Regions from separate parts of the Sporosarcina sp. P26b genome, predicted to be linked through region 1. Evidence: riboswitches for the same ligand, from Rfam matches in the RefSeq annotation. Region 1 holds a riboswitch; each other region holds the start of a gene.
The links. Region 1 has a riboswitch for S-adenosylmethionine ahead of CSV69_RS06435 (bifunctional homocysteine S-methyltransferase/methylenetetrahydrofolate reductase). Riboswitches for the same ligand answer to the same signal wherever they lie in the genome.
Positions count from the first base shown of each region.

Region 2: linked by a shared signal. The riboswitch ahead of metK (methionine adenosyltransferase) and the one ahead of CSV69_RS06435 (bifunctional homocysteine S-methyltransferase/methylenetetrahydrofolate reductase) in region 1 are both predicted to bind S-adenosylmethionine.
Region 3: linked by a shared signal. The riboswitch ahead of CSV69_RS10710 (methionine biosynthesis PLP-dependent protein) and the one ahead of CSV69_RS06435 (bifunctional homocysteine S-methyltransferase/methylenetetrahydrofolate reductase) in region 1 are both predicted to bind S-adenosylmethionine.
Region 4: linked by a shared signal. The riboswitch ahead of metA (homoserine O-acetyltransferase MetA) and the one ahead of CSV69_RS06435 (bifunctional homocysteine S-methyltransferase/methylenetetrahydrofolate reductase) in region 1 are both predicted to bind S-adenosylmethionine.

Region 1 covers NZ_PDYW01000004.1:159,092-162,224, forward strand. The annotation lists gene bioB (biotin synthase BioB) at 1-186, opposite strand, end outside; gene CSV69_RS06425 (biotin transporter BioY) at 186-788, opposite strand; gene CSV69_RS06430 (hypothetical protein) at 915-1,112, opposite strand; SAM riboswitch class I at 1,277-1,388, shown strand; gene CSV69_RS06435 (bifunctional homocysteine S-methyltransferase/methylenetetrahydrofolate reductase) at 1,471-3,133, shown strand, end outside.
Region 2 covers NZ_PDYW01000001.1:15,712-18,844, reverse strand. The annotation lists gene CSV69_RS00130 (DUF3891 family protein) at 1-215, shown strand, start outside; gene metK (methionine adenosyltransferase) at 258-1,469, opposite strand; SAM riboswitch class I at 1,646-1,765, opposite strand; gene pckA (phosphoenolpyruvate carboxykinase (ATP)) at 1,941-3,133, shown strand, end outside.
Region 3 covers NZ_PDYW01000010.1:49,771-52,903, forward strand. The annotation lists gene CSV69_RS10705 (glucose 1-dehydrogenase) at 1-24, opposite strand, end outside; gene CSV69_RS10710 (methionine biosynthesis PLP-dependent protein) at 172-1,302, opposite strand; SAM riboswitch class I at 1,383-1,484, opposite strand; gene CSV69_RS10715 (DMT family transporter) at 1,642-1,980, shown strand; gene CSV69_RS10720 (DMT family transporter) at 1,983-2,297, shown strand; gene CSV69_RS10725 (methylated-DNA--[protein]-cysteine S-methyltransferase) at 2,316-2,831, shown strand; gene CSV69_RS10730 (FadR/GntR family transcriptional regulator) at 2,837-3,133, shown strand, end outside.
Region 4 covers NZ_PDYW01000001.1:85,526-88,658, reverse strand. The annotation lists gene CSV69_RS00480 (HAD family hydrolase) at 1-42, shown strand, start outside; gene CSV69_RS00475 (YetF domain-containing protein) at 89-793, opposite strand; gene metA (homoserine O-acetyltransferase MetA) at 860-1,768, opposite strand; SAM riboswitch class I at 1,861-1,967, opposite strand; gene CSV69_RS00465 (AbrB/MazE/SpoVT family DNA-binding domain-containing protein) at 2,118-2,390, shown strand; gene CSV69_RS00460 (thioredoxin family protein) at 2,509-2,823, opposite strand.

The DNA.
Region 1 (3,133 bases):
ACCTGATTTCGTATTGATGATCATATTCAACTTTACTTTATTTCCGAAATAATGTGATCGAATCGAGTACGTTGCATGCAGCAATAATAGTAAATCTTCATCTGGGCTGTTTAATAGTGCAAGTGATTCCTCGTCGGTTAATACATGTCCTTCTAGTACTCTAGTAGCGAGTTGTTGGTAATTCATTATAATGTACGCCTCACTTTCAAGTGTTTTGATATTCTGAACGCAAACATGCCTGACAACACAGCTAGAATTAGATCTTTTGGCAGTGGAGGCATCATCCATAGCCATGCAATCTTATAAGAAAACACCTCGGGTGCAGCAGCCCACATCTTATACGCAAAATACATCCAACTTGTACCTAGTATGTAGTTGATTGCGGTAGCGACTAGCGCTGCGGTAATAAAAGCAGGCAGGGTCTGATTTCGCTCGACAATCTTTCCCGCTACATAAGCAATTAGAATGAAAGTAACAATAAAACCGAACGTCGGACTTAATATCTGACCGAATCCGCCTGAAAATCTTGCGAAAACCGGTGCACCCGCTAGCCCTATTAACATATACACCGTCATTGATAACGCACCTAGACGGCTGCCGAGTAATAGTCCCGACAAGATTGCGAAAAACGTTTGCAATGTAATAGGTACTCCACCAACTACTAAAAACGGCACGAAGGATGTAATATTTGCACCAATCATCATTAATGATGCGAACATTCCACTGTATACAATGGTTAGTGCATTGAATCTACTGACCGGTCGACTCTCTGTTGCAGTTGCCATCATGTCACCTCTTTTTATATTAGTTACCATAAAAATAATAGAGGTTAACTCATCTTGTGTCAACACTATTTATTCTTAAGTTAACTCTAAAAATAAATAAAAAAAAGACTGCAGCATCATGCTGACAGCCTACTTCTTCTTATCAATCTGTTCTTCCTTTTCTTTACGGAACAGAACGCTTGAAATTAAACCACTAAATATTGCAGCTGCAATCGTAATGTACACGCGCATATCATAAGTAACTTCTTCGTAACTATTACCTATCATGATCCAAGCAAGAGTACCTACAAGAACAGCGATTGGAAATGAGTATTTAAAGAACCGCATAATTCCTCACCTTTTCAATTTACTCCTTTAACTTTATCATAAATATCGCAATTTCTCTATGTTGCAAATCCCGACTACGAACTTCACTGAATGTTCACTTGACGAAGAACAACAAAGCCGCTATGATGTGGTTAGAATAATCAAAATAATTGAATAAGAATCGTATCTTATCAAGAGAAGCTGAGGGACTGGCCCGTCGACGCTTCAGCAACCAGCCGTTTAGGCAAGGTGCTACTTCCAGCAGTCTGTCAAGTTGACGCACTGAAAAGATGAGAGGGAACTAGTCATTGAGATTACAAAGCCTTCTAATATACTTGAAGGCTTTTTTTGATTAGAAAAGCAAAGGGGAGATGGGAACATGTCATTGCTAGAGAAACTACAAACAAATGTCCTAACAGCAGATGGGGCAATGGGGACGATTTTATATTCTTACGGAATTGATTATTGTTATGAAGAGCTAAACATAGAAAAGCCCGAAATTATAGAGCAAATTCACCAAGACTACATCGCAGCAGGTGCAGATATCATCCAAACGAACACATACAGCGCTAACGCGATTAAATTGGCCCGATATGGTTTGGAGAGTCATGTGACGGAATTCAATAAAGCAGCCATCCAAATCGCAAAGCGCGCAGCAGCACCTGGCGGACAATTCGTTCTTGGCACAATCGGCGGTCTACGTGGCATTCGTAAAAGTGATGCGACATTGGATGAAATAGAAAAAGTCGTATTAGAACAAGCAAACGCATTATTAACAGGTGATCCCGACGGTCTTTTATTGGAGACCTATTATGATTTTGAAGAATTAGCATCTGTTGTTAGCACATTAAAGAAAGTTACGGACGTGCCATTAATTGCACAAGTTTCTATGCATGACCCCGGTGTACTTCAAAACGGACTTTCATTAAACGATGCTCTTCACCAACTTGAGTCTCTCGGTGCAGACGTTGTAGGCGTCAACTGTCGCTTAGGACCTTACCACACGATTCAAGCATTCGATAATGTCACGTTACCGAAAAAAGCATTTTTATCAGCTTATCCAAACGCCAGCCTATTAGACGTAGAAGATGGACGAATAGTCTATGAATCAGAGGCAGAGTATTTCGGTCGTGCTGCCGTACTACTACGCGATCAAGGGGTTCGGTTAATCGGTGGATGTTGCGGTACAACGCCTAAACATATTAAAGCAGCCAAAACGCAGTTAGCTAGACTTGCGCCTATTACAGAAAAAGTCGTACAGCCGTCAAAACCTATCGTCATCCAAGAAGCGAGTCCTGTACAACACCAACCGCTTCACATAAAAGCCAAAACAGAGCGTACGGTGATTGTAGAGTTGGATACACCGCGCCATTTAGAGACAGAAGATTATGTCAAAGGCGCGAACGTATTATACGATGCAGGCGTTGACGCGATCACAATGGCGGACAACTCACTTGCCTCCCCTCGTATCAGTAATATGGCGATGGGCTCAATCATTAAAATGCAACACAATATTCGCCCGCTCGTTCATTTGACATGTCGCGATCATAATCTTATTGGATTGCAGTCACATTTGATGGGTTTGGATGCACTAGGTATCACGGATGTGCTGGCGGTAACAGGTGACCCAACGAAAGTGGGAGATTTCCCAGGGGCTACGAGCGTTTATGACGTGAACAGTATGGAGTTAATACAATTAATCAAAAAGTTGAATGAAGGTATTTCCTTCTCTGGAAAGCCATTGCGCAAAAAAGCCAACTTCTCTATTTCAGCAGCATTCAATCCGAACGTACGCGTAGTGGAACGTGCCGTACAGCGGCTAGATAAGAAAATCGAAGCGGGCGCAGACTACTTTATCACTCAACCTGTTTATACAAAAGAAAAAATCATAGAAGTATATGAAGCAACGAAGCATTTGGACACACCGATTTTTATTGGGATTATGCCGTTGACGAATATTCGAAACGCAGAGTTCTTGCATCACGAAGTACCTGGCATTAAGCTTTCCGATGAAGTATTGGAAAGAATGCGCCAGTGCAGTG
Region 2 (3,133 bases), on a different contig from region 1:
TTTTCCCTGCATTACCGATAGGACGAATTGGGATCTATTTTGCAGATCAGCACACTATTAAGGTGGAAAATTATCCATTTAGCTATTCATTTGACGTTGAAGTAAAGCAAAAGACTGTTTTGAAAAAAGACATTGAGGATCAAGGATTGCTAGTAGCTTATGAAGAGGCAGATTATGAATTGATTCCTTTTCATATTACGCCGGCAAATAAATAAAAAATGCAGAAAGAGGAAATGTTTTCCCCTTTCTGCACTCCATTATTGCTTTACACGTACTTTACTAGCAAGTTCTTTCAACGCTTCCACTTTATCCGTCTGCTCCCATGGCAATTCGATATCCGTGCGGCCAAAGTGACCGTACGCTGCTGTTTGTTTGTAGATTGGACGACGTAGGTCGAGCATTTTAATAATGCCTGCCGGACGAAGGTCAAACAATTCACGTACGAACTCCACTAATTGTGTTTCGGATAGTTTACCTGTGTCGAATGTGTTGATCGAGATAGAAACTGGGCTTGCTACACCAATCGCATATGCCAACTGGACCTCACAGTGCTCAGCTAGTCCAGCTGCCACGATGTTCTTAGCTACGTAACGAGCTGCATAAGAAGCGGAACGATCCACTTTTGTAGCATCTTTACCTGAGAACGCTCCCCCACCATGTCGTGCATAACCACCGTACGTATCAACGATGATTTTACGTCCAGTTAGACCGGAGTCTCCTTGAGGACCACCAACGACGAAGCTGCCGGTAGGGTTAATGAAGTATTTCGTATGCTCGTCCAACAAGTTTTTGGGAACGACTGCATCGATGACTACTTCTTTAATATCTTTCTCGATTTGTTTGAGTGTAGCTTCAGGATGATGTTGTGTGGAAATAACAATCGTGTCAATTCGCACTGGATTATTATCCTGATCATACTCTACTGTTACTTGTGTTTTGCCATCAGGACGCAAATAAGGAATTAGTTCTTCCTTACGTGCTTCTGCTAAACGTCGTGCCAATTTATGAGAAAGACTAATTGGTAAAGGCATAAGTTCCGGTGTTTCATTACATGCATATCCGAACATTAAACCTTGGTCACCTGCTCCGATGTCATCTATGTCTTCATCTGTCATAGACCCTTCACGCGCTTCAAGTGCCACGTTGACACTAGCAGCAATTTCAGGTGATTGCTCATCAATAGATGTAAGTACAGCAGATGTTTCGTAATCAAAGCCGTATTTCGCACGAACATATCCAATTTCCTTTACAGTATCGCGAACTACTTTTGGAATATCCACGTACGTTGTCGTAGTGATTTCTCCCATTACTAATACGAGTCCAGTCGTGATACTCGTTTCACATGCCACACGCGCATTTGGATCCTCGGTTAGGATCGCATCTAAAATTGCGTCTGAAATTTGGTCGCACATCTTGTCTGGATGGCCTTCTGTAACTGATTCTGATGTAAACAGTCGACGGTTTGTCATTTTGTTTCCCCCTATATTAAGCATCATGATACGGTACTCTCATAAGTCCCTGGTAAAGTTCCACGCCTAGACGTCAAGCATATACCATAAGGATTCAGGGCTAGACAATATAAAAAGCCCTTCACTCACATTCAATCCATGAGTAAAAGGCAAAATTTCACGCGCAGCACCTTTCACTCTTATCGTCCAAGGAATTAAACCTTGCTTCAGGTTTGGCACCTTCGCGCTAGACTACTGTCTATTGCAGGTTGCCGGGTTTCACAGGGCCTGTACCCTCCACCAACTCGGGATAAGAGTATCCGTTCATGTCACATCTTATTAAAAAGTTTGGATTTTGTCAATTTTTTTATTCTAAATCACTTGAGTTTTCCATTAGTATAGATTAATATTCTTAATGTGTTATACTATTTACGAATTAGGATATTCTTATCAAGATAAATAAATCGACTACGCAAAGGACGGTATGTAAATATGATATCTGCAAAAATTGATGATAGTTTAAAAAGTCTTCTTAGTGGAAGCAACGTGACGATCCAAGCGTCTGTAGCAGAATTAACGGAAAAAGCAGCAGCAAGAGGCGAAGCTAAACTTTCAGCAGACGGCGCAATTACTGCACGTACAGGCAAGTACACAGGACGCTCACCTAAGGACAAATTCATCGTTGAAGATGCAGTGTCTAAGGATAAAGTAGATTGGGGTAGCACGAACAGCCCAATTTCAGAAGAGATCTTTGATTCATTATACACGAAAGTCATTGATCATTTGAAGGAAAAAGACGAGCTCTTCGTTTTTAAAGGATTTGCAGGCGCGGATAAAGACTCCCAGTTGTCTATCCAAGTAATCAATGAATTAGCTTGGCAGAACCTATTCGTTCACCAGCTATTCATCCGTCCAACAGAAGAAGAATTACAAGCACACGAATCGCAATTCACAATTTTGGCTGCCCCTTCATTCAAAGCGGATCCAAAAGTGGATGGCACTAATTCGGAAACTTTCATCATCGTATCACTCGAGAAACGAATTGTTTTGATTGGTGGAACAGAGTACGCAGGAGAAATGAAAAAATCTATTTTCTCTGTTATGAACTTCTTGCTACCTGAACAAGGTATTCTTTCTATGCACTGTTCAGCAAACGTAGGTGAAGAAGGCGACGTTGCTTTGTTCTTCGGACTTTCTGGAACAGGTAAAACTACTCTTTCAGCAGATGCTAACCGTAAACTAATCGGAGACGATGAGCATGGCTGGTCTGATAACGGCGTATTTAACATTGAAGGTGGATGTTACGCAAAATGTATCAATCTTTCTGCAGAAAAAGAACCTGAAATTTTCGGAGCAATCCGTTTCGGTGCAGTTTTAGAAAACGTTGTATTGGATGAAGTAACGCGCATTCCAGATTATGATGATAAATCATTGACAGAAAACACACGTGCCGCTTACCCTATCGAAAATATCGATAACATCGTGACACCGTCTGTTGCTGGTCATCCTAAGAATATTATCTTCCTAACTGCCGACGCTTCCGGAGTATTGCCTCCGATCTCGATCCTTACAAAAGAACAGGCAATGTACCACTTCTTGAGCGGTTTCACTTCCAAGCTTGCTGGAACTGAGCGTGGAATTACTGCTCCTGAACCAACATTCTCTACTTGCTTCGGCTCACCATT
Region 3 (3,133 bases), on a different contig from region 1:
TACTTTATTTTCTAATCGTTTCATTAAAGCCGCCTCCAATTGTATTCGTATTTCTCATTCTATTATATACTTTAACGTCTAACTAATGAAGTTATTCGTGTTATTTCGATCAAATCAAAAACAGCTTGAACCGTCAAAATGAAATTGACTGTTTAAGCTGTTGGTCATACATTATTGTACTTTGACACCTTCTACTACCTCTTTTGCAGCGTAAAGTGCTTGTTTCACATCTGCAATTAAATCTTCCACGTCTTCCACGCCCACTGAGAAACGCAGCAGTCGGTCATCTACTCCGCGACGATTACGTTCTTCCAATGGAATATCCATATGCGTCTGCGTAGTTGGATACGTGATGAAGCTTTCGACTCCTCCTAAACTCTCCGCAAATGAAATTAGATTCATACTCTCTAGGAATGGTCCAACCCACTCACTGTTCTGCACTCGGAATGACAACATACCACCGATTCCTGCGTAGAGCACATCTACAATAAGAGGTTCTTGTTCTAAATATGATACCATCGCCTTTGCATTTGCGTCATGTTGTTTCATGCGTAAGTGCAGTGTCTTTAAACCGCGTACAACAAGCCATGAATCAAGAGGGGACAATGTAGCACCGATTGCATTGTGGTTTGTAAATAACCGTTCACATAATTCTTCACCCTTAGCGACGACAAGACCTGCTAGAACATCATTATGTCCACCGATATATTTTGTTGCACTATGGATGACAATATCTGCGCCTTCTTCGATTGGGCGCTGGAAATAAGGTGTCAAGAATGTGTTGTCGACAATCAACAATACATTATGCTTTTGAGCCAATTCCGCATACGTACGGATTGTTATATTTTGCATTAGCGGGTTCGTAGGTGTTTCTAGGAAAATCGCTTTTGTTTGATCTGTAATCGCTTGCTCGACTTCTGCTACATCATTGAACGAAAGGTAACGAGTCTTCACATTATACATTTCTTCATATTGATTAAATAAGCGATACGTGCCGCCGTATAAGTCTTCAGGCGCCAATAATTCTGAACCAGCCTTAAATAAAGATAATATTAGTTGAATGGCAGCCATCCCAGAGCTACATGCGAATCCTTGATCTCCTGATTCCAAGTTTGCAATTCCTTCTTCTAAAACAGAACGTGTTGGATTTTTTGTGCGTGTGTAATCATACCCGGTTGACTTGCCCAGTCCTTGATGATGATAAGCTGTTGACAAGTAAATTGGTGTGTTGACTGCGCCGGTTTTCTCATCGCTATGGTTGCCAAGTTGTACTAGTCTTGTTTCTAATCCGTTGTTTGTCATGAATATCCATCCCCCTAGAAAAAATAAAAAAGAACCTCTTCTTTTCGAATAGGCCCTCGAACATACAAGTGTATACAATATTCTCATCTTCAAGGTGATTGTCACCCTTGGATTTAGCACCGTGCCTGTGGCTGGTTGCTGAGACATCTCTGGGCCTATCCCTCCGTCTCTCTCGATAAGAATATTCGCAATATAGGCAAAACTGTTGACGGATTTATTCTATCATGCAGATATACTAGATGCAAGCTTCCTTTAAAGTGTGATCAGATGATTTTTTTGTTTCAGTAAAATATTTGCTATACTTACTAGATACGCATCACGATGGGGGGAGTCTTCCTTATGGCTTGGAGTTACGTCGCATTGGCGGCAGTTATAGAAATCCTCTGGGTAGTCGGTCTTCGGTACTCTGACACAGTACTCCAATGGACTGGAACCGGTGTGGCCATTATCTTTAGTTTTTATTTCATTATTAAGGCTTGTGAAAAATTGCCTTCGGGTACGGTGTATGCAGTCTTTACAGGATCCGGCGCCGCCGCTATCCTATTAGTGGATATATTCGTCTTTCATGCAGCGTTCACATGGGTTACGCTATCGTTCATCGGTTTGATTGTCATTGGCGTAGTTGGCATTAAGCTTACAACGGACGATGATCAGGTGGATGCAGAAGGAGGTGGCTGATAATGGCATGGGTGTATTTAGCTATTGCCAGTCTCGGTGAAATTTTCGGTGTAATGAGTATCAATTATTACTTGCAAAAGCGTTCCATTAAACGATTATTTCTCATTGTAGGGGTATTTGGCTTCGGCTTTATTTTCTTGTCACTTGCGATGAGAGAAATTCAGATGAGTACAGCTTATGCGGTTTGGACAGGATTTGGAGCAGCTGGAGCCGTGTTGATGGGAATATTGATTTTCAAAGAATCCGCCAGCCTCAAACGTCTTTTCTTTCTTTCGCTCATTATTCTAGGGGCTGTGGGCTTAAAACTATTCGGATGAAGGAGAGTGAATATTTTGGTGTATTGGACACAATTTGAATTTAATGAATGGCTAGTGACACTGGCAGCTACGGAAAAGGGACTGTGCTATGTCGGAATGGCTGACGATAGTGTAGAGCGATTAAAGGAATGGTTGAAACGCTCTGATACGGAAGGATTAATAGAAGACAAAACGAAGTTAACAGTCTATATAAGTGAGTTGAAAGAGTACTTATCAGGTACAATAACGAACTTCCCAACGGTTTCCTTCGATTTAAAAGGGACACTATTTCAGCAACAAGTATGGCAAGCCCTTCAACAAATACCGTATGGGGAAACTCGTACATATTCAAATATAGCGGAACGTATAGGAAATGTATCTTCTGTTCGTGCGGTGGCATCTGCAATAGGTAAAAACCCCGTGTTGATTGTAGTACCCTGTCACCGTGTTATTGCAAAAGACGGAAGTTTATCAGGCTACCGCGATGGCAAGGATTGTAAGCAAAGTTTATTACAATTAGAGAAGATAAGCTGGGTTAGTGATAGGACGGAGTGAGCAAGATGAAATATAAGCAAATTAAACCAAAGAAAATATATGAAGAAGTAGCAGATAGTTTATTGAACTCTATACAGTCGGGAGAGTTAAAACCGGGTGACAAATTGGACTCTGTACAGCAACTGGCTGAAAACTTTACCGTTGGCAGATCTACAATCCGTGAAGCCTTATCTACATTACGTGCTAGAGGACTGATTGAAATGCGTCAGGGAGAGGGTACATACGTCAAGGAGTTCTCTTCTGTCGATCTAATCTTTCCTCTGCAAAGTGCCATGCTTATGAATCAACAGGATATTCAACAC
Region 4 (3,133 bases), on a different contig from region 1:
CTTACGGCCATAGCCAAACAAAGAAACTGGGAAATATTATAAAATAAAACAAACGCGAAGAGCCCTGATTATTTCAGGACTTTTCACGTTAAGTTGATTTTAATGTATTAATATATAAACTGCCATCTGTCTGAATTTCCGCATAGAGCACATGCTCAGGCTTGGAAATCCCCTGTTTTTTTAATTGTTCGGTTAGCCAAGTATCGGTCAATTGAAGTTCTCGCATATTTTTCTCTTCTACTTTCCCGTTAGTAATAATCTCAGTCGGAATATACTTTGGCGGTGGTGATGGGGCCTTGACATCTTTTTTTGTCGCATACTTCTCACCGGTATTCAGCATGACGCTCAAGTTACCATTCGTTTCAAATATCGCGTAATTGACATCCTTTACCGAAAATACCGACTGCTCGCGTAGCATCATATTTAGATCATTGAAACTTAACCGTAATTTACGCATGGAACCTTCTAGAATTTTTCCATTCTGTATGACAATCATCGGTTTATCATCGAGTAATACGCGAAGCTTGATGGATTTGAATGATAAAAAGTTAGCAAGAATTGTTAATACTGCCCATAAAACCATTCCATATAAACCATTTAAGAATGGCGTTTCAGACTCTCCTGCCAAATTGGCTGCAATCGAACCGATTGTTATGCCTGTCACATAATGAAAGAACGTCAATTGAGACACTTGTTTCTTCCCCATGAAACGCGCTAAAATCAACAGCACAATAAATGAAATCACCGTTCGTAAAGTCATTTCCCAAAAAGCTAATTCCCAAAATTCATCTATGTTCACTGCATACACCTCCAGTAGTCGGAGTATGTGCAAACTATAGGAATTTATACAACAATTCTTTTAACTCCAGTTGTAAGGAGTTTTTTGGTAGACATAGTAATTGAGCCAATTGGAGAATAATAAATGGGTATGAGAGCGCCAAGTATTTAAAGGCTCATTTGTCGGGTCATCATTCGGATAATAGTTTTCTGGAACATCAATATCTGCTCCTTTTTCTATATCACGCGTGTATTCATCCCCTAATGTGTGTGCATCGTACTCTAAATGTCCCGTGACCATAATATGCTTTGCATCATTCGAGATTACAATGAATGCACCTGCCTCTTCAGAAGCAGAAAGTAATGTCAATTCGGGATGATTCTTTATTTCTTCTAATGGCACCCCCGTATGACGTGAGTGTGGTGCTACAAATACATCATTGAATCCGCGTGCCAAGTTCACTGTCGGATCGGTAATGTCATGTGAAAATACTCCAAAACATTTCTTCGTCAACTCAAACTTGTCAATTCCGTAATGATGATAAAGTGCCGCTTGTGCACCCCAACAAATATGAAGTACAGACGTTACATTCGTTTTTGTCCACTCCATGATTTCCTCTAACTCTTTCCAATACACTACATCTTCGAATTGTAGAAGTTCGATTGGGGCACCTGTAATGATCATGCCGTCAAAACGACGGTTTTTGACATGTTCAAACGTAGTATAGAAGGTTTCTAGATGATTCTGACTGACGTTTTTTGAAACGTAGGTAGCCGTATTAAGAAATGTAACATTTACTTGTAATGGTGTATTTCCAAGCAATCTAAGCAATTGTAATTCTGTCTTCTCTTTTTCAGGCATCAAGTTTAAAATCAATATGTTAATCGGACGGATATCCTGTGCGGTCGCACGTTCTTCATCCATAATAAAGATTTTCTCTTCTTTCAGTAATTCCCCTGCTGGTAGATGTTTTGGTATGTTAATCGGCATGCTATTTCCCCCTTGAAGATCTATTATTACTATTTCTATACAAAAAGCCCTCATTTCTCTTGGATAAGAAAATGAGGGTTGACCGTTCACCGTTCTTATCTCTCAAGACAACAATCTTGTTGGAGGTAGCACCTTCCTGTTTGCACAGAGGTTGCTGAAGCTTCATCAGGCCAATTCCCTCAGCTTCTCTTGATAAGAAATATTTAATTACTGACTATTATAGCATTAATAATTTAATTGTATAGCAGAATTATCAAATTGTTCTGCGCGTTCAAGTTTTGTAAATTGTAGATAGCATATTTTTGTGTATAATAGAAATTACCAACTACATTTCTTCGAGGAGGAGCTTATGAAGTCTTTAGGTATTGTTCGTAAAGTAGATCATCTCGGTAGGATTGTGATTCCAAAAGAACTTCGAAATTCTTTGTCGATTGATAAGGGTGATCCTATCGAAATTTTCGCAGAGGATGATAGGATTATTTTGAGAAAATATCAAGTCAACAGAGCATGTTTCATCACGGGTGAAGTGATGGAAGAAAATAAACAATTGTCAAACGGTCTATTCATTAGTCCACAGGGCGCAAAAATCCTTATGGAGCAATTGAAAGATTTCACAAAATAAAGCACATAACAACTAATGGAGCATGTGGCTCAATAGAAAAGGACTGAAAACAACTTTTATAGTTGTCTTCAGTCCTTTGTTTAGTTATATCCATAATCTCAACTGTGAAAACAGTAAATTATGCCAGGCTATTAATAAACTCTTCGATCTCTTCTTTAGTTTTACGGTTTTTACTAACGAACCGGCCTGTTTCTGTACCTTCGCTAAACGCTATGAAGCTCGGAATACCGAATATATCTAACTGACTGCATAGATCAATGAAATCGTCACGATCAACAGAAACAAATTCATATTCCTCAAATTCCGTTTCCAATGTCGGTAAGAATGGTTCAATCACTCTACAATCCGGACACCAATCTGCAGTGAATAAGAAAATGACTCGTTCTTGTTGTTTAAGTTGCTCAAACTGCTCTAGAGATTCTAAATTCTTCAATTCCAAACACTCCTTTTTACGAATAGTATAAGATCACTATAGCACGCTTACTAGTACATCTTCTCTCCAGACGACTTATGCCATTTCCATTTACTAAATCGAAATTATGATATATCTTTATGATTAACGCCCAAAACACGAACGTTCACAAATAATTCATTATTTACGTTCGTATTTGGTAGTTTTCTGTTTTTTGCAGGAAAGCAATTGACAATAGTTTTTGACGTGTTATGATAAATCTAAATTAATAGTTGATTAACAATTTCGACGAAGAGATACCTTCCTTTAACGAATTTCCCAGAGAGCTGAT